DNA from 3 places in the Marinomonas sp. HM11-D genome. Region 2 is predicted to be linked to each of the others. Evidence: riboswitches for the same ligand, from Rfam matches in the RefSeq annotation. Region 2 holds a riboswitch; each other region holds the start of a gene.

Region 1 (6,423 bases), on a different contig from region 2:
AAGCCACCACCCCAAGATCCCCGAGACTGAGTAACACCGCATAGGCCAAACCTTGCGCAAGGGATGAGCGAATTTGCCCCCACTCCAAGCGAAAGCGTGCCCAACCGACCACATGCATTTGCGCGTATAGATGACGGAAGCGTTTTTCCTGCTGATAGATGGTCGGCATGATGGCACGCAATACAAATGGCAACGCCATCACAGCATTGACCCACACGACAATCCAATAGGCGTGCTTAATACTGACACCAGCATTACGGAACAGCAGAAACAGGCCCGTTGCCAGCACCAAACTTGGCACCATCAACACTAAATTGCCAGACTGCTCCAGCTTTTGCGCCCACCAATCGCCACGCTGACGCCAGCGTAAAGTGCGCACCAGCGCCGCCAGGCTTAATCCGATCAGTAATGATAGAACGCCAGATGGCAAAGCAATGCGCAGCGAGTGCCACACCGACCACCATAGATCACCCGACCATAAGGTTTGCCAAAACAAGGCCGTCACCACGGGAGCAAGAATCGCCACAAAGGGCGGCAACACCCAAAGCAGCACGATTGCTAGGGTGCTAAAGTCAACGACCTTGGCCACCCCACTGGAGCGCATGGCTAACCGTTGCCCTTGATATATGCTCACATCCTGACGGATCGGCGGCGCCAGTTTATACACCGCCAACGCCACCAAAGAACAAATCGCCACCTGTAATAACGATAAGTAACTGGCTTTGTTTAAATCAAATTCAAAACGCAGCGCCTGATAAATGGCCACTTCCAAAGTGCTCGAACGGGGCCCGCCACCTAGACTCAGCACCACGGCAAAACCGGAAAAGCACAACATAAAAATCAGCAGAAACAAGCCTGGCAGATTCTTTTTCAGATAATGCCATTCAATTAAGCGGAACACATGCCAACGACTAAAACCTAACTGACTGGCAAGCCGCCACTGGGCGTCTGGAATCAATTGATAAGCCTGCAAAATCACCCGTACCGCCAATGGCATATTGAAAAACACATGGGCCAATAAAATGCCACCTAGGCCATACAAGGGAAACGGAGTACCGAACAACGAGGTAAACCAGCCATTACGGCCATAGACCACCACAATCCCCAAGATAGCGACAATGGTCGGCACCACAATGGAAATGGCAAACAGAGACAAGAGTGTTTGACGACCGATAAAACGTCGATGAAACAGGCAAGAAGCCATGGGAATGGCCAACAAGATACTCAGCAAGGCACTTAAACTCGCTTGAGTAAAGGAAAAGCGCACCACTCGCCATGTGTAAGGATCGGCGAGATAACGCCCCCAAGAACTAGGGGACGCGTACTCTAGCAATGCTACCAAAGCCGCAGCGGCGATCACCAAATAAAGCGAAACGCCCAGCCAAGCTGGGCGTAGATAAGGGGAGAAAATCAAAGCTTATCGAGTCGTTGCTTCCAACCATTCATTGATCCAAGCTTGACGCTGCTGTGCCACTTGCTCAGCCTCTAGCGTCAATACCTTGGTCGGTTGTGGTTGTGAGGTAAAAGCTTCTGGCAGTGGATCCACATTGCTCATCACTGGGTACATCCAGTTACCGGTTGCCACCACGTTTTGGAAACCAGGCTCTAGGATAAATTGCATAAACTGTTCAGCTAACGCTTTATGAGGTGCATTTTCTAACATAGCCGCCACTTCGATCTGTGGGTAAAAACCTTCGCTCGCAGTAGCTGCTTTGTACTTATGTTCGCCCTCAGCAACGATATGGTAGGCCGGTGATGTGGTGTAACTTAGTACCACGTCCGCTTCCCCTTTTAGGAACAGGCTGTAGCCGTCATACCAGCCTTTGGTCACCGTCACCGTATGACTTGCCAATTTCGCCCATGCGTCCGCCGCTTGATCACCGTACACAGCTTTCATCCATAGCAGTAAGCCTAACCCCGGCGTTGATGTACGAGGATCTTGGTAAATCACTTTCAGGTCTTGGTTTTCAACCACGTCTTTTAGGGAGGTTGGCGCTGTTGCAAGCTTTTCACTGTCGTAGATAAAAGCAAAGTAGCCTTGATCAAACGGAACGAAGTTTTCATCACTCCAACCACCTGGTGTGGTGACGTTAGAGGTATCGACACTGTGTTTCGCCAGCAAACCCGTTTGCTTCGCCGCTTCCATCACATTTAAATCAAGGCCAAGCAACACATCCGCTTCTGATGCCTCACCCTCAAGTTGCGCACGTGACAAAATACCAACAGACGAATCCAGCGCCACAAAATTCAGTTCACAGTTACATTGTGCTTCAAAGTTCGCTTTGATCTTTGGACCAGGGCCCCATTCCGATGCAAACGCATCGTAGGTGTAAACCGTTAAGGTTTCAGCAGATACCAAAGACGTCGCCAATAAGGCGGTGGTACCAAACGCAAGAGATTTGAAAGACGCCAAAGAATTAGAAAACATAGTCGCTCCTAAGTGAGCGGCGTATAACTGGATGGGCAAGATGTGAAGGGCTTGCTATCTCAATTCCTACGCCAGCATGATCTGGTTCAGGTTCAATGGGTTAACCATCAATGGTTTCTCAGCGGCCAAAGCCACACCCCATGAGATACATTCGCCGCTATTCTAGCAGAGGCTCTACAGATAGCTAACTGTTGTTGCTCTTTAAATAGTCTAATACACGTGCCAAAGCCCCTTGATTGGCTTTAGCATTGGCCAAGGCTTTCTGGCCCATGGTTTGGCGCACATAGATATTCTTCAGATACAGCAGCTGATCCACCAGCTCTGTAATCGAGTGCACTCGAAGCGCCCCTTGATCGTGAATCAAGGACTCAGTGATCTCGGCAAAATTGAAGGTATGCTCCCCCACGATCACAGGTTTAGCTAAGATCGCAGGCTCGATTGGGTTGTGACCGCCCCGCTCAATCAGGCTACCCGCTACGAAAGCCACATCAGACATGGCAAAATAACGCATCATTTCGCCCATGCTATCCCCCAGTAACACATCTGCCTGAGCCCAAGTGTCCAGCTGACCATCGGAGCGACGCTCAACTCGAAAACCACTCTGTTTCGCCTGCGCAAACACCTCATCAAAACGCTCTGGATGACGCGGCACCAAAATCAGTTTGGCATTAGAGAGCTGGCGTTTTAAAGATTTGTGCGCCGCCAAAATAAGCGCATCTTCCCCTTCATGGGTACTGGCCGCGATCCATATAAACTCACCTTTCGCAGCTAAGGCTTTACGCCAAACCGGGACTTGAGGATCATCCGGCGCTATCACATCAAATTTGATATTACCCACCACCGGCACGTCTTGCGCCCCCAACGCCTTAAAACGCTCTGCATCCGCTGGCGCATGCGCTAAAAAGCGATCCGGCAGAGCCATGAGAGGGCGAGCAAAAAAAGCAAATTTTTGATAACGCTTGGCGGAACGCTCACTTAAGCGAGCATTGATAATCTGAATGGTCATACCTTGGGCCTTGGCGGTCTGTAACAGGTTAGGCCAAAGCTCGGTTTCAATAATCGCCAATTGCGGACAGCTCAATTTACTCAAAGCACGCTGCACACACATCTTGTGATCTAAAGGTAAATAGCGATGCTGCACACGATCTGCAAACCATTTCTGCACCTGTTCCGCGCCAGTAGGCGTGACTGTGGTGATCAGTAATTGTTTGCCTGGGTTGGCTTCAAGCCATTGCGTTACTAGTATTTTCGCCGCCAGAACTTCACCGACAGAGGCGCAATGCAGCCAAAGATCTGCTTGCACAGGCCCCCACTTACCAAGCGCTTCTTGCACTCGATAATTGTCATAGCACTTGTGAAAGCGCCAAATACGTCGCGCGATAAATGGCGACGCTAAGGCAAGTAACAGACGATAGAGCCACATAGTTTTACTCTTCGTTAAATTGTTTCTGATGCAATTGAGCGTAGGCACCATTTTGCGCCAACAACTCTTTGTGTGAGCCCACTTCAATGATCACACCATGATCCACCACGGCAATAATATCGGCGTTTTCAATGGTCGATAATCGGTGCGCAATGGCAATCGTGGTGCGGTCTTTCATCAAACTATCTAATGCCTGCTGGATCGCTCGTTCAGATTCTGTATCCAGGGCTGAAGTCGCTTCGTCTAGAATCAGAATCGGCGCGTTTTTCAAAATGGCGCGGGCAATGGCAATACGTTGGCGCTGACCACCGGATAGCAAGACACCGTTCTCGCCAACCATGGTATCCAAACCGTGCTCAAGGTTTTCAATAAACTCCCAAGCATTGGCTGCCTTGGCTGCGGCAATCACTTCTTCTTCCGAAGTGCCACGTAAATAACCGTAAGCTATGTTCTCACGGATCGAACCGTTGAACAGCACCACATTTTGGTTCACCAATGCAATTTGGCTACGCAAACTTTTCAGGCCGTACTCACGACTATCCAAGCCATCAACCAACAAACTTCCGTCCGTAACATCATACAAACGCGGCACTAGGTTGGCGAGTGTAGACTTACCGCCACCAGAACGCCCCACCAGCGCCAGTGTTTTACCGGCTGGTAACGCTAGGTTGATATTTTCCAATATTAACCGGTCACTGCTAGGGTATTGGAAGCTTAGGTTACGCCACTCAATTTCACCTTTGGCGTGGGTCAGTTCTTGTTTGCCACTGTCGACTTCTTCATCCATATCGAGGAATTCGAAAATGCTTTGTGCCGCAGCAATGCCTTTTTGCAGAATACTGTTCACATCCGTCAACTGACGCGCAGGCTTACTTAACATACCCGCGGCACCAATAAAGGCAACAAAATCACCTGCTGACATGTGCTGACTTAAGTTAGGATCCAGCGCTAGCCAAATCAAAATAGCTAGGGAAATCGCCACCAAAAACTGTACAACTGGAATATTCAGTGCCTTGGTCAGCTCCATTTTAAGTTGGCTGCGTTTGTTATCCCCAGCCGCTTCACGGAAACGATCACGCTCGTACTCAAAGCCACCAAAGATTTTCACCACTTCGTGGCCTTTAATGGACTCAGACGCCACATCCGACACCCCACCCATGGCATTTTGAATACGTTGGCTCAGCTTACGAAAGCGTTTTGAGGCGTAAGAGACCACATAGCCGATCAAAGGAATGATCAACAAGAATAATAGGGACAGTTTCCAGTTGGTGTACAGCATGTAACCCAACAAACCCACCACAGTTAGCCCTTCGCGCAACAAGGTTTTCACTGCCGAAGTGACTGCACCAATTACCTGTTCGGTATCGTAAGTCAGTTTGGATAACAGGCGTCCAGATGGCATTTCACTGTAATAGCTGGTCGGCAATAAAACTAACTTGTCAAACATGGTGGTACGCAGGTCATACACTACCTTATTGGCAATGATCGCCATAAAGTAGCTTCCAAAGAAGGTACCAATACCACGTAATAAGAAAATACCTAAGATAGTCGCCGGAATCAGCAAGCGGTTTTCTTCAATGGCGCCACTCGACACCACATCAACAATGTACTTGAGCTGTGCCGCCAATGCTGGTTCCATGGCGCCATACAGCATGTATCCCAGCACACTGACAAGAAATGCTGGCCACTGAGGTTTGATATACCCCAGCAGACGCAGGTAGATCTTTACCCCAGATTTCTTCACTGGCTCTTGCTGATCAGAGGCTGTCATTAGCTATTCGCCTTTTCAATAATTTTGGTCGTAGAGTAGCCATCGACAAAGGTCAGTACTTTCACTTCGCCACCATGATCGAGCACGTGATCGGCACCGACAATGGATTCAATGGTGTAGTCACCACCTTTTACCAACACATCTGGGGTCAATTGCTGAATAATTTCCAGTGGCGTATCTTCATCAAACCAAGTGACCCAGTCGATGGCACCGATACCTTCTAACACTGCCATACGATGGGTTAAATCGTTGATCGGACGGCTCTCACCTTTTAGGCGTTTGACTGACGCATCGGTATTCACAGCAACGACGAGGCGATCGCCTAGCGCTTTGGCTTGTTTAATATAGGTCACATGGCCTGGGTGCAAAATATCGAAACAACCATTGGTAAAGACTATTTTCTCACCATTCAGTTGCGCCAACTTGATTTGCTCTTGCAGTTCTTCTGGTGACAAGACACCAAAGTTAGTGGAGTGAGAACGGGCAAACATAATGGCTTCTAGGGTATCAGCATCAATTGAGGCAGTACCCAATTTACCCACCACATAGCCCGCCGCTTGGTTGGCGTAATCCACTGCATCGGCAAAACGTTTACTGGTAGTAAAGACTGCAGTTAGCACCGCCACTACCGTATCGCCAGCACCGGTGACATCGAACACTTCTTTGGCAGCGGTCGCGAGAGAGAACGAAGGTTTGCCATCTTCTAAAAGCACTAAACCGTCTTCACCACGGGTTACTAGCAAGGCTTTCCAACCAAAGCGTTGACGCAGTTCTAAGCCTTTCGCTTCAATCTCTTTTAGG
Region 2 (6,423 bases):
ACCCATTGCTGATTTTGATTGCGGTGAACGTATTCCTAATCATCGCTGGTATGATCATGGACGACGTATCGGTAACTGTGGTGGTTGCACCTTTGTTTATGCCGTTGATGGTGGATAGCGGTGTACACCCTGTGCACTTTGCTTCAATCGTGGCCTGTTCAGTCGTTATCGGTGCTAACAGCCCGCCGGTCGCGCCCATTCTCTATATGGCGTGTCGTATCGGTCAGGTGTCGATTCACCGCACCGTGATGCCAGCGTTGGCGTTGATGGGCTTTGTGGCCATGCCGGTAATGTTAATTACCACTTTTGTGCCTGAACTATCTTTGTTCTTGCCACGTCTGCTTGGCTTTGTTTAAGACAAGATTTGTGGAGAAAGGCTAAAAAGTATAACGGTCTCTTGATCAGTACTTTGAATAGAAAAAGCCAGTCACTCTGTGGGTGACTGGCTTTTTCTTTGTCTTATCGTTTTAAAGTCGGATTACCACTTCATTTCGCCAGTGGCGACCTTGGCACCGATGAATAAGCCATCCGTTGGTTTTAAGTCAGGATAGGCTGCCTTCATGGCCTCAACAAGATCATTTGAATTGCTGGCTTGATCTAATTTAGACACAAACGTTTTGATGTAATCACGGGTAAATTCTGCTGCACTTGCCCCACTTGGCAGTTCGCCGACGTAATGGCCCGGTACTACTGTGTTTGGGTTAAGAGCGACGATTTCATTCATGGTATCGATACGATGTTGACGTGCAGCTTGAGTTTGGCTATCTGCCATCCACACATGCAAACCGCTCGACACGGCGACGCCACCAAACACGGTTTTTTCAGAAGGGGCCCATAGGTAGGCATCTGCTGTGTTAATAGCCTTAATTTCAATGGCTTTGCCATCTAACGTTAGACTAGTGGTGTTGTTGATCTTAGGCACAATCACTTTCGCTGGTGCAGCGTCGCCCAAAATGGGTCCCCAGTAAGCCAATTTTTGATCTTTGGTTTCTTCAATGTGATGCACCACATATTCACTGGCAATGACTTCTACATTAGGGAAGGCATCAACAATGGTTTCAAGGCCAAAGTAGTAGTCAGGGTCACCGCCACTGATGTAGACCTGCTTCAGGGTTTTGTTGCTGGCTTTGATCAAATCTACTAGCTTCTGGGCGTTTTTCGTATCAAACTGAGCGTCCACCAAAATCGCTTCTTTTTCGCCCACTAATAGCTCAGAAGATACCGGGAAAATGCCATTCTGAGCGGCATTGTAAACTTCAACTTCGAACGCTTGAGCATTGGAAACGGCTAGGGTTAGAGCGCTGACAGCTAGGGCAGTGGTCAATGACTTTTTCATTCTTAAAACCTCGTGGTGAAATGGAATGAGAAAAGTATATTGCAAACTAGATGGTTCAAATACGGCATAATATTAACTTCACTGTTGCATATATCGAACAAATAAAATGGATAGATTAACGGCTCTTAAAGTCTTTGTAACGGTTGCTGATCGCGGCAGTTTGACGGCGGCGGCAGATCAATTGGATATTTCTCGTGCCATGGTGACGCGTTATATCGCGGAGCTGGAACGCTGGATGGGCTCGCGTCTGTTACACCGAACTACGCGGCGTATCAGTTTGACGGGCGCTGGGGAAGATGTGCTGGATCGTGCACGCACCATGCTTTCCATCGGCGATGAAATGGAGCAATTGGCGATTCGTCCCGACAGTGAGCCTCGTGGGCTACTGCGCATCACCTGTAGTCATACTTTTGCCGATGATTTTTTGATTCAAGCGGTGGATGAGTATTTACGCTTGTATCCTGCGGTGAAGATCGATGTGCTGGTGGGCGATCGTTCGGTCAATCTTGTCGAGGAGCGCATCGATCTGGCGATACGCATTACCAATGATTTGGACCCGAATTTGGTGGCGCGTAAGTTGGGCGTTTGCCGTTCGGTAGTCTGCGCCAGTCCCGAATATCTTCGCGAGCAAGGCATGCCACGCACCATTGATGAGCTATCACGGCACAACTGTTTGACCTATTCCTACTTTGGTCAAAGTTTATGGCAATTTCAAGGCGTTGCAGGGGAGACCAGCGTGGCGGTATCAGGTAACCTTAGCAGCAATATTTCTACGCTGCTGTTGCGTAGCACCCTATTAGGCGGTGGTATCAGCCTGCAGCCTTGGTATTCGGTTAAACAGCATTTGGCGGACGGGCGGTTAGTCTCGTTGTTGCCAGAGTTTGAGCCGAACCAGCTCGGTATTTATGGTATCTATGCCACTCGCAAACAAATGTCGCCCTTGCTACGTAGCTTTATCGACTTTATGGTAATCAAGATGAAGGAGTATTTTGATGACTAAACCCTCGCTATTAGCGATTGTCGCTGTCTGTTTTAGTGCAACGCTTGCCAGCGCACAAACGCTCACCACTGAGTCGTATCAAATTGATGTGACCTCCCGCTGCCCTGAAGGTGAGGTGGCCTGTCAGAAAATGTCATTTGCACTGACCCTGAAGGAATCCGGTAAGGTGCAACACTATGAAGGTCGTACCTTACATCGCCTCTGTGCTGACGGTGAAACCCCTTGTCAGTTTATTGGTTACCGTTTTCGCGATGATAAGCGCCAGTTTACTTTGTTTGAACATGGCGCTCTGGAAATCAACTGTGGTGCGGGTCTTGAAATCGTCCGTGAACAAGGTCAGTGGCAATACTAATCATGAGTTCGCTTGTTTGAAAAAGTGATGCACCGGGCCATGGCCTTTGCCTATGTTCAATTCATCCGCGTGCGCAATGGCTTGGCTTAAATAGGTTTTCGCTTGATCAACGGCGCTTTCAAGAGCAAGCCCTTGTGCCAAAAATGAAGCAATCGCTGCCGATAAGGTACAGCCCGTGCCATGGGTGTTTTTGGTTGCGATTCTTGGGCTAGAGTACAGCAGCACTTGCTCGTCTTTAATCAGCCAGTCCTTGCTGTCTGGCCCTTCTGCTAGATGCCCACCTTTTAATAACACCGCCGCTGGCAAACGCTTTAGCTCGTCAATCATAGCGAGCGCTTCGGCTTCAGTGTGAGGTGTAGCCTTACCGAGCAAAGTTGCTGCTTCCGGTAGATTCGGGGTAATCAAATCCACTAGGGGAAACAACTCCGACTGCATGGTTTTGATGGCTTCTTGCTGAAGCAATAGATCACCGCTGGTAGCGACCATTACTGGGTCCAATACCACATAACTAGGCTGATAGTGGCGCAGTTTATCCGCGACCACCTTGATAATATTTGCATCGGCCAACATACCAATCTTAACCGCTTGAATAGCTAGATCGCTGAATACTGCATCGAGTTGCGCCGCTACATGCTGCGCGGGGATCGGATGTACGTCGCTGACGCCCAAGGTGTTTTGTGCGGTGGTGGCTGTAATCACGCTGCAAGCGTAACTGCCGGTTGCTGAAATGGCTTTGATATCGGCTTGAATGCCTGCGCCACCGCCGCTGTCAGAGCCAGCAATGGTGAGCGTAATAGGGGTGGTTTGGGTCATAAAGGTTCCTTTACGACGCAAAGGAACGGGAAGAAAAACAGCGCCTCACACCAAGGACAATGGTTGGGCTAAGCAGAATCTTTCCCATAGTTCCCTACGTCAGTACTAACTGAATCAGGTTCAACGGGTCTCGCTTAAGCGATCTCAGCAGTTTTGCTCCCCGACTATGTGGAACTAATCATATCAATCTGCAGTGATTTATAGCTAGCGTTCATAGCAAAATTGTCCGTATATTTCGTCCTAACTATAACCGTAAGGAATTCTAGACTTTGTTACATAACTGGCTGTTCTAATTGAAAATATAGGTAATATTTAGGCTATCTTTCAGTGTTGTTGATGCGTTTACGCAAGGGCGTAAGATAGGCTTTTTGTATCGTTATAGGCTATAACGATAAAGCATATGTCACGGTACGATTTGTACATGGGACTGCGACATGAAGGGCAAAATAGCTAAGGAGTCGAAAATGAATAGCGTTTTGAAAAAGGTGTTGCTGCCGAGCTTGGCTTTGTCAGGTTTGGCAGCGCCAATGGCCTACGCAAGTGATCAGATGTGTGCGGGGTTAATGGACCTAAGTGAGCATAATGTAGAAATCACCAAGGCCGAATGGGTGGCAGCTGGTCCTGCCGCAAAAGACCCCATGGCAGCTTTTACTGGCGCTAATATGTCTGATGTGGATTTGCCAGCGCACTGCCTTGTTCAGGGGGTGATTGAAGAGCGCACTGGGGCGGATGGTAAGCCTTACGGCATTCATTTTGAAATGCGCCTTCCTAGCAATTGGCAACAGCGTTTGTTATTCCAAGGCGGTGGCGGTGTGGACGGCTTTCTTGCCAACGCACTGGGGCGCATTCCAGTGAATGAATCGACCGCTTCACCAGCGTTAACCCGAGGTTATGCGGTTGTTTCTATGGATGGTGGTCATCCGACGCCAAGCCCTGAGTTTGGCTTTGATCAGCAAGCTCGTCTTGATTTTGCTTATGCGGCGATTGGCAAAGTAACGGTTCAGGCGAAACGAATCGTCGACGAATACTACTCACAACGACCAGATTATACCTATTTTATGGGGTGCTCCAACGGTGGTCGTGAAGCCATGATGGCGGCACAGCGTTACCCTAATGAATTTGATGGTATTGTCGCGGGTAACCCTGGCTTTCACTTAAGTCGTGCAGGTGTTGCAGAAGCATGGGACTCTCAAGCTTTAATGAGTATTGCGCCAAAAGATGAGCAAGGTCGTCCAATCTTATCTAAGGCTCTAACGCAAGCGGACTTGAATTTAGTGAGCAAATCGGTGTTGGAGTCTTGTGATGCACTGGATGGCTCGATTGATGGCGTGATCAACAATTACCAAGCCTGTCACTTTGATCCTAAGGTGTTGCAGTGCGATGGTACAAACGCTACAGCCTGCTTGTCCTCAGCGAAAATTGATGCCTTAGGAAAAGTCATGGCTGGACCCGTTAACAGCCGTGGTGACAAACTTTACAGCACATGGCCTTATGATAGTGGAATGTCTGCTCCAGGCTGGCGTGCATGGAAATTAGGTTTCTCTGAAGATGCGACCAAAACGGATGCCTTGAATCTGTCTTTGGGGGCTGGTTCTGTGAAGTTCTATTTCCTAACGCCACCACGTCCTGAGCTTAACACCTTAGATTTCGACTTTGATAAAGATATGGAAGACATGCATCAAACTGCGGCGCTTAACGATGCGGTCGCTACTTACCTAACAACCTATAAGGCTAAAGGCGGCAAGGTGATTGTTTACCAAGGCTTATCCGATCCAGTGTTTTCAGCGGACGATATTGCTAATTGGTACAAAAATGTCAGCCAAGACACAGACGGCGGAGATATGGCGGAAACCCATGATTGGGCACGCTTATTTATGGTGCCGGGTATGACTCACTGTGGTGGTGGTCCGGCATTCAATAACTTTGATCCATTAGCAGCCATTGAAAATTGGGTTGAGAAAGAGGAAGCACCGGTCAATCTGCCAGCGAAAGGAGAGTCTTTCCCAAATAAAACGCAGCCGATTTGTCCGTTCCCGCAATATGCGAAATTTGATGGTGGTGATGTGAGTCAACTAGCGTCTTATCACTGTGAAGCGCCCGCGTCTTAATCGCCTCTAAGTGCTTTCAAGAACGCCTCAGCGATCCGCTGGGGCGTTTTTGTTTCAGCAGAGTTTTCTATATCACGCTTGAAAAATCACTTAATGCGACATTCTGGTGCGGATTTTTCCAAAATTCGACGATTTCTTAGGGCTGTTGCTTGAGCTATTTCGTTATGTAATGGATTATATAGCGAAATTTGAACGGCCTCATTTGGCCACTATGATCGAAGGAGAACAGGATGAACCCTATTAAACAAATGCCATGGCTAGTCTTAGGCTGTGTCGTTGCCAACCAAGCGGTGGCGGATCAAGTTCATGCAGCAGTGGCGGCGAACTTTACCGGTGCCATGAAATCGGTAGTCGAGCAATTTGAAAGCGACACTGGCCATGATGTGGTGTTGTCATTTGGTTCATCCGGTAAAATTCTGGCGCAGATTCAAAACGGTGCCCCGTTTGAAGTGTTTCTTTCCGCCGACCAAGCTAAGCCTGAGAAGCTAGAGCAAGATGGCTTCGTGGTGGATGGCAGCCGTTTTACCTACGCCATTGGAGCCTTGGCGCTGTGGTCGTCCTTGCCTGATTTTATTGATAATAACTATGCGCGTTTAAGCTCGGGTGACTTTAATAAGCTGTCTTTGGCGAACCCTAAGTTAGCACCATACGGTTTAGCGGCGACGGAAGTGCTTGAGGCTTTGGATCTAACGGAAGCGACTAAAGACAAGTGGGTACAGGGCGAAAACATTGCTCAAACTTACCAGTTTGTGGCGACTGGCAATGCGAATTTAGGCTTTGTCGCGCTATCGCAAATCATGTCGGAAGGCCATGT
Region 3 (6,423 bases), on a different contig from region 2:
ACGTAAAGCCCAAGTGGACTCCATGGCAAGAATGGCGGCATTGTCTGCGCCTTCTTTTTTGGCAAAGGCAATCAGTTCGCGAATGTCGTCACTCACGTTCAGAGAGAAATGGTACAAGTTTGGAATCGTGCGATTGTTTTCCAATTGGTTTAAAGCAATCGTTGGAACGTCTTGTACCAAGTCCGCTAACTGACCTACGTTTTGTTTACGCAGTGGCCCGATGATGGTTTCCGCGCCAGTTTCTAAAGCAGCTAAGTAGGCTTGCGAGAATTGGCTGTATTGGTCCGTATCAATGATGTGCAAGTTAGGCTGTACATCGCTGTTGGCGTAATACTGCTGTAAAAGACCATCTAGAATCGCTTCAGAGGCAACCTTAAGCTCTTTGCTCATCGGTAGCATCACCGCAATGGACGTTGGCATGTTTTGCTCAAGTGACGCCATGATCTGGAAGTCCAATGGCGGGTACACGGCTGCTGGGTGGCTACCGTGAATGCGTTGCCAAGATTGATACTCCGCGACCTGTTGCTCCACCGTCAAAGACTGCTGACGCAAAATCTTAGAAACATCCAGCCAGCCATCCAATAATGGCAATTGATTGCCTTCTAGGTCAGTGACTTCGCTATCGGTTAAGTTCTGAATGGCGAACCAAAGCTCAGCGCGGTTCTGTTCTTGCTGATCAGCTGGCAGCATCAGGCTCAACTGCATGTAATCGCGAACTGCATTGGGCCAATTATCCATGGATGCCATTACTTTGGCGCGTTGCTGCAATACCTTGATATTGTTGCTAGGACGCTGAGTTAAAGGCAGCTCTGCCGCTTGGTTCAACAGCTGCAGCGCCAACATCGGCGTTTCTTGCGCTAAGGCAATATCACTCATCAGCAAATAGCCATCGAGTTGGCTTTGGCCACGAATCGGAAGTACGTGGGTTTCCAACAAGGTTCGCGCCTGAAGATACTGCCCATCCATCACCAGTGCTTGTGCTGCAGCCCAGTAATAGGGCGCGGCTTGTTCTGGAGTGGATTGCGCCTGAGCTTGTGCTAGGGCGTAGTTGTAATCAGATAAATCGCTACCTTGTTCCATTTGAGCATTCGTCATACCAGAACTGGGTACGGAAGTTTCAATAGCACCACAACCAATTAGCGACAATGTAACTAAGGAAAGTGGTATGATACGGGATCTAAACAAACTCATATGCACGCAATACTTAAGCCTATAAAAGAGGAATCATGGTAACACAGTCTGATAATGATGTGAGAGGAACCTTCTACATTGTAGCGACCCCAATTGGCAATCTAGATGATTTTACGGATCGTGCAAAACGAGTTTTACAAGAAGTTGACTTTATCGCCGCGGAAGACACCCGTCATAGCAAACGTTTAATGAATCATTTTGGTATCGACACCAAACTGTTTGCTCTACATGACCACAATGAGCGCGATAAAGCTTCCTACATTGCTTCCTTGTTAAGTGACGGTAAAAACGTTGCTTTGATCTCTGATGCGGGCACGCCCTTGATCTCTGATCCTGGTTACCATGTGGTGAACTTCTTACGTCAAGAAGGCCACAAAGTAGTTCCCGTTCCAGGCCCGTCTGCCTTGATTACCGCCCTTTGTGCCTCGGGACTGCCGACCGATCGTTTTAGCTTTGTTGGCTTTTTGCCAGCAAAAAGTAAATCTCGTCGTGATGAAATGTCGAGCTGGACACCAAGCCTTGGTACTGTGGTGTTCTACGAGTCAACCCACCGTATTTTAGACTGTTTAGAAGATCTAGAAGCGGTATGGGGTGAGCAAGCTCAAGTGGCCTTGGCGCGCGAATTAACCAAGACGTTTGAAACCTTCCTGTCAGGCTCGGTTTCAGAAATTAAGCGCATTTTAGAAGACGATAGCAACCAAACTCGCGGTGAATTCGTGATGATGGTGTCTTTACCTGCACAGGAAGAAGACAACGGTGAAGCCATTAAAATTCTAAAGATTCTGCTGAAAGAATTACCAGTAAAGCAAGCTGCAGCCTTAGCCGCTGAAATCACTGGCGAGAAGAAAAACGCCTTGTACAAACAAGCACTGGCGATGAACGAAGAGTAATTCCTTAATCTAGCCATTTCGCGTTTGCTTGTTTACAGCAACAAACAAACGCGTATACTGATGCGCAACTTGTCGGAGTGCCTTAATTGGCTGAGATCGCATTTTAATGCGGGATCCGCAGAACCTGATCAGGCTAATACCTGCGAAGGGAACAAGAAAGCATCATTTCTTTTCTGCTGAAATAGCGTTGTTTTTCCCAAGCACGAACCTTGTGCGATAGGATTAGAACAACCGCGCGTACGTGGAAGTACGTGACCTCCTGACAAGCATTTTTTCCAAATACAAACATAATGGGAATCTGCTTATGTCGACCAACATTCCAAAGCCAAACAAAAAAACACGTGAAAAAGCCCGTCTAGAAGCCAAAGCCTTTATCGAGTCTTTGCAAGCGACGCCATTTCCGTCGTCTGAGCGTATTTACGTACAAGGCTCTGATGCCTCGATCCAAGTGCCAATGCGTCAGATCAACCTAACCGACACGCCGATTGGTTCAGATCCTGAAAACCTAACCTTTGAGCCAAACGAGCCAATTTACGTGTACGACACAGCGGGTCCATACGCGGATCCAGCAGAAAACATCGACGTACACGTGGGCCTTAAAGCACTACGTCAGCAATGGATCGAAGCTCGTAACGATACCGAAGTGCTAGAAGGCGTAAGCTCAAACTTCGCTCAAGAGCGTTTAGCAAATAACGAGCTAGACGAGCTACGTTTTAAGCACCTACCAACGGTACGTAAAGCCAAAGCGGGTCAATGCGTGACGCAAATGCATTACGCGCGCCAAGGCATCATCACACCTGAGATGGAATACATTGCCATCCGTGAGAACCAAAACCTGCAAGCGATTAAATCTGAGCTGTTGCTAAAACAACACCCAGGCCACAGCTTCGGTGCCAATATTCAAACGGAAATCACGCCAGAATTCGTGCGTAAAGAAGTTGCCGAAGGCCGCGCCATCATCCCTAACAACATCAACCACCCAGAAACCGAGCCAATGATCATCGGCCGTAACTTCCTAGTGAAGGTCAATGCCAACATTGGTAACTCGGCGCTAACGTCTTCGATCGAAGAAGAAGTCGAGAAGCTGGTATGGTCAACACGCTGGGGCGCGGACACCGTAATGGATTTGTCGACTGGCAAAAACATCCACGAAACTCGTGAATGGATCCTACGTAACTCGCCAGTGCCAATCGGTACGGTACCGATTTACCAAGCACTAGAAAAAGTGGACGGCGTGGCCGAAGACCTAAACTGGGAAGTGTTCCGCGATACTCTGATTGAGCAAGCGGAGCAGGGCGTGGACTACTTCACCATCCACTGTGGTGTCCTACTACGTTACGTGCCTATGACAGCGAAACGCCTAACCGGCATCGTGTCTCGCGGTGGTTCCATCATGGCGAAATGGTGTCTAGCGCACCACGAAGAAAACTTCCTTTACACCCGTTTCAAAGAAATCTGTGAAATCTGTGCGGCCTACGATGTGGCGCTTTCCCTAGGTGACGGTCTACGTCCAGGTTCGATCATGGATGCCAACGACGAAGCGCAATTGTCAGAGCTTCGCACTCTAGGTGAGCTAACGAAAATTGCATGGGACTACGATGTTCAGGTGATGATCGAAGGCCCAGGCCACGTGCCAATGCAGCTGATCAAAGAGAACATGGATCTGCAACTTGAGCACTGCCATGAAGCACCGTTCTACACCTTAGGCCCCCTAACACAAGACATCGCACCGGGTTACGACCACATCACTTCAGGTATCGGTGCCGCGCAAATCGGTTGGTACGGCTGTGCCATGTTGTGTTACGTGACACCAAAAGAACACTTGGGTCTACCGAACAAAGAAGACGTGAAGCAAGGTCTGATCACTTACAAGATCGCTGCCCACGCGGCGGACTTGGCCAAAGGTCACCCAGGTGCCCAAGTACGTGACAACGCCTTGTCAAAAGCCCGTTTTGAATTCCGTTGGGAAGATCAATTCAACTTGTCACTAGACCCAGTCACAGCACGCTCTTACCACGATGAAACCCTACCGCAAGCATCGGGTAAAGTGGCGCATTTCTGTTCTATGTGTGGTCCAAAATTCTGTTCGATGAAGATCACTCAAGAAGTACGTGACTACGCCGCAGGCCTTGAGAAGATCGAAGCGGTGGACGTAACGGCAGAAGCAGGCATGCAGCAAATGTCGGAGCAGTTCAAGGAGCTAGGCAGCGATGTCTACTTAACGACAGACAAGCTAGCGACTGACAAGAAGAAAACCGATAAACGTTCTGAAGACGAGCTAGAGACGGAACAGTAAATGACCACAACAGATGTTAAACAAATAGCGTTTCGAGACGCTGGGTTTAAATCATCTGTTTTGGACAACACTCGACACCTTGGGTGTCGAGTGCTTCACTCCACAACGGATGAAGTTCAACACCCGTGTCATATTGAAACCCGTCAGGGCGGATTAACGCTGACCACGACGACGGAAACATGGCAGTTTGTCACTGAGCTAGATGCCTCAAGCAGTGTTTATCAAGCCCTGTGTCAAAAAGATGACCAAGACAATCAAGTCACGGTTCAGCTACCGGGGCAACGCATTGCATATTTTCAGGCTGATAAGCTGACCAAGATAAACCAAAACGACCTTGCCGTCGCGCTGGCGTGTTTTATTGAGCAGGGCTACGAACATTTAGATGCCATGACCTTGGCGTTGGCTTGGTTAACACAACAAGCACGTGCTGCTGGGGCGGGTTGGCCGGAAGATCGCACTTGGTTCCCGAGCACTAGCTTTGCCGATGACCATGTAATTGCCAAAGGTGCCGAGTTTAGCCCGATTCGCAAAGAGCTGTTTACCCTTTATCCCGTCGTGGATACGGTGGAATGGCTGGCGTTGGTGTTAGAGCAGGGCGTGACCACCACGCAATTGCGTATCAAAGATGCTAACGACAAGGATCTAAGGAATAAGATCCAGCAAGCCATTGCCTTAGGCGAGCAACATGGCGCGCAAGTCTTTATCAATGACTACTGGCAACTAGCGATTGAACTGGGTGCTTACGGTGTGCATTTAGGTCAAGAAGACATTGAAGTGGCCGATCTTTCGGCGATTCAACAGGCAGGCTTACGTCTTGGCATCAGTACCCATGGCTACTTTGAAATCATGCGTGCTTTTAACCTCAAGCCAAGTTATATCGCCCTCGGCCATATATTCCCAACCGTGACTAAGGATATGCCGTCTCAGCCACAGGGCTTAACCCGTTTAGGCCAATATGTGGAGCTGATCAATGGCGCTTACCCAACCGTGGCCATTGGTGGCATCAATGCAGAACGCTTACCAAAAGTAAAAGCGACAGGCGTAGATTCGATAGCCTTGGTGACCGCGATTACCCGTGCGGACGATCCAAAAGCTGCGACGCAAGCTCTACTCAAAGCGGTGATTAATGACGTTCAAGGAGATGCCAATGCAGTTGTATGTGAATGATGAGCCAGTTCAGTCTGAACACAACACCTTATCAGCGTTATTAGAGAACTATGTTGGTGCTGAACAACGGGTCGCGGTGGCAGTGAATCAACAAGTGGTGCCTCGCAGTATGTGGTCGGATTGTCTATTAAAAGACAACGACCGTATCGATATCTTTGAATCCATTGCCGGGGGGTAATATGTCATTAACGATTGCAGGTCATACCTTTTCATCGCGCTTATTCACCGGTACTGGCAAGTATGCCAACCAAGAGCAGATGATTGCCTCCATCTTGGCCAGTGGCAGTGAAATGACCACCTTATCCTTGCGCCGTATGGATTTAAAAGCAGGCTCCGACAATATCCTAAAACCCTTGCAGCAACTGGGGGTAAAGCTATTGCCAAATACTTCTGGTGCCCGCGATGCCAAAGAAGCCATCTACGCCGCACAATTGGCGCGCGAGGCCTTGGAAACCAACTGGGTTAAGATAGAAATCCACCCAGATCAACGTTACCTGATGCCTGATCCGATCGAGACCTTAAAAGCGGTCGAAGAGCTAGTGCGTCAAGGCTTTGTTGTGATGCCTTATATCCACGCAGATCCTGTGTTGTGCAAACGCTTGGAAGAAGTCGGCGCACAATGTGTGATGCCCCTTGGCGCACCGATTGGCTCTAACCAAGGTTTGGCCTCTAAGCCGTTCCTCGACATCATTATTGAGCAAAGCAATGTACCGGTGATTGTCGATGCGGGCATTGGCGCACCGTCTCATGCAGCGGCGGCGTTAGAAGCCGGTGCCGATGCGGTCTTGGTCAACACCGCCATGGCGGTCGCGAGCCAACCTGAAATAATGGGTAAAGCCTTTAAACTGGCGGTGGAAGCAGGGCGTATGGCCTATGAGT

Evidence for each region. Region 2 has a riboswitch for thiamine pyrophosphate ahead of thiD (bifunctional hydroxymethylpyrimidine kinase/phosphomethylpyrimidine kinase). Riboswitches for the same ligand answer to the same signal wherever they lie in the genome.
Region 1: it holds a riboswitch for thiamine pyrophosphate, as region 2 does, so the genes downstream of both, thiB (thiamine ABC transporter substrate binding subunit) here and thiD (bifunctional hydroxymethylpyrimidine kinase/phosphomethylpyrimidine kinase) in region 2, are expected to answer to the same signal.
Region 3: it holds a riboswitch for thiamine pyrophosphate, as region 2 does, so the genes downstream of both, thiC (phosphomethylpyrimidine synthase ThiC) here and thiD (bifunctional hydroxymethylpyrimidine kinase/phosphomethylpyrimidine kinase) in region 2, are expected to answer to the same signal.

Annotation. Positions count from the first base shown of each region.
Region 1 is NZ_JBMMKT010000001.1:260,738-267,160, reverse strand. It holds gene thiP (thiamine/thiamine pyrophosphate ABC transporter permease) at 1-1,414, opposite strand, end outside; gene thiB (thiamine ABC transporter substrate binding subunit) at 1,418-2,428, opposite strand; TPP riboswitch at 2,474-2,579, opposite strand; gene ACOSVP_RS01215 (3-deoxy-D-manno-octulosonic acid transferase) at 2,613-3,851, opposite strand; gene msbA (lipid A export permease/ATP-binding protein MsbA) at 3,856-5,622, opposite strand; gene hldE (bifunctional D-glycero-beta-D-manno-heptose-7-phosphate kinase/D-glycero-beta-D-manno-heptose 1-phosphate adenylyltransferase HldE) at 5,622-6,423, opposite strand, start outside.
Region 2 is NZ_JBMMKT010000003.1:115,810-122,232, reverse strand. It holds gene ACOSVP_RS05130 (TRAP transporter large permease) at 1-356, shown strand, start outside; gene ACOSVP_RS05125 (MBL fold metallo-hydrolase) at 479-1,336, opposite strand; gene ACOSVP_RS05120 (LysR family transcriptional regulator) at 1,443-2,336, shown strand; gene ACOSVP_RS05115 (hypothetical protein) at 2,329-2,688, shown strand; gene thiD (bifunctional hydroxymethylpyrimidine kinase/phosphomethylpyrimidine kinase) at 2,689-3,501, opposite strand; TPP riboswitch at 3,576-3,674, opposite strand; gene ACOSVP_RS05105 (tannase/feruloyl esterase family alpha/beta hydrolase) at 3,966-5,609, shown strand; gene modA (molybdate ABC transporter substrate-binding protein) at 5,840-6,423, shown strand, end outside.
Region 3 is NZ_JBMMKT010000004.1:244,429-250,851, reverse strand. It holds gene ACOSVP_RS07920 (penicillin-binding protein activator) at 1-1,080, opposite strand, end outside; gene rsmI (16S rRNA (cytidine(1402)-2'-O)-methyltransferase) at 1,227-2,081, shown strand; TPP riboswitch at 2,145-2,249, shown strand; gene thiC (phosphomethylpyrimidine synthase ThiC) at 2,386-4,377, shown strand; gene thiE (thiamine phosphate synthase) at 4,378-5,544, shown strand; gene thiS (sulfur carrier protein ThiS) at 5,525-5,722, shown strand; gene ACOSVP_RS07895 (thiazole synthase) at 5,724-6,423, shown strand, end outside.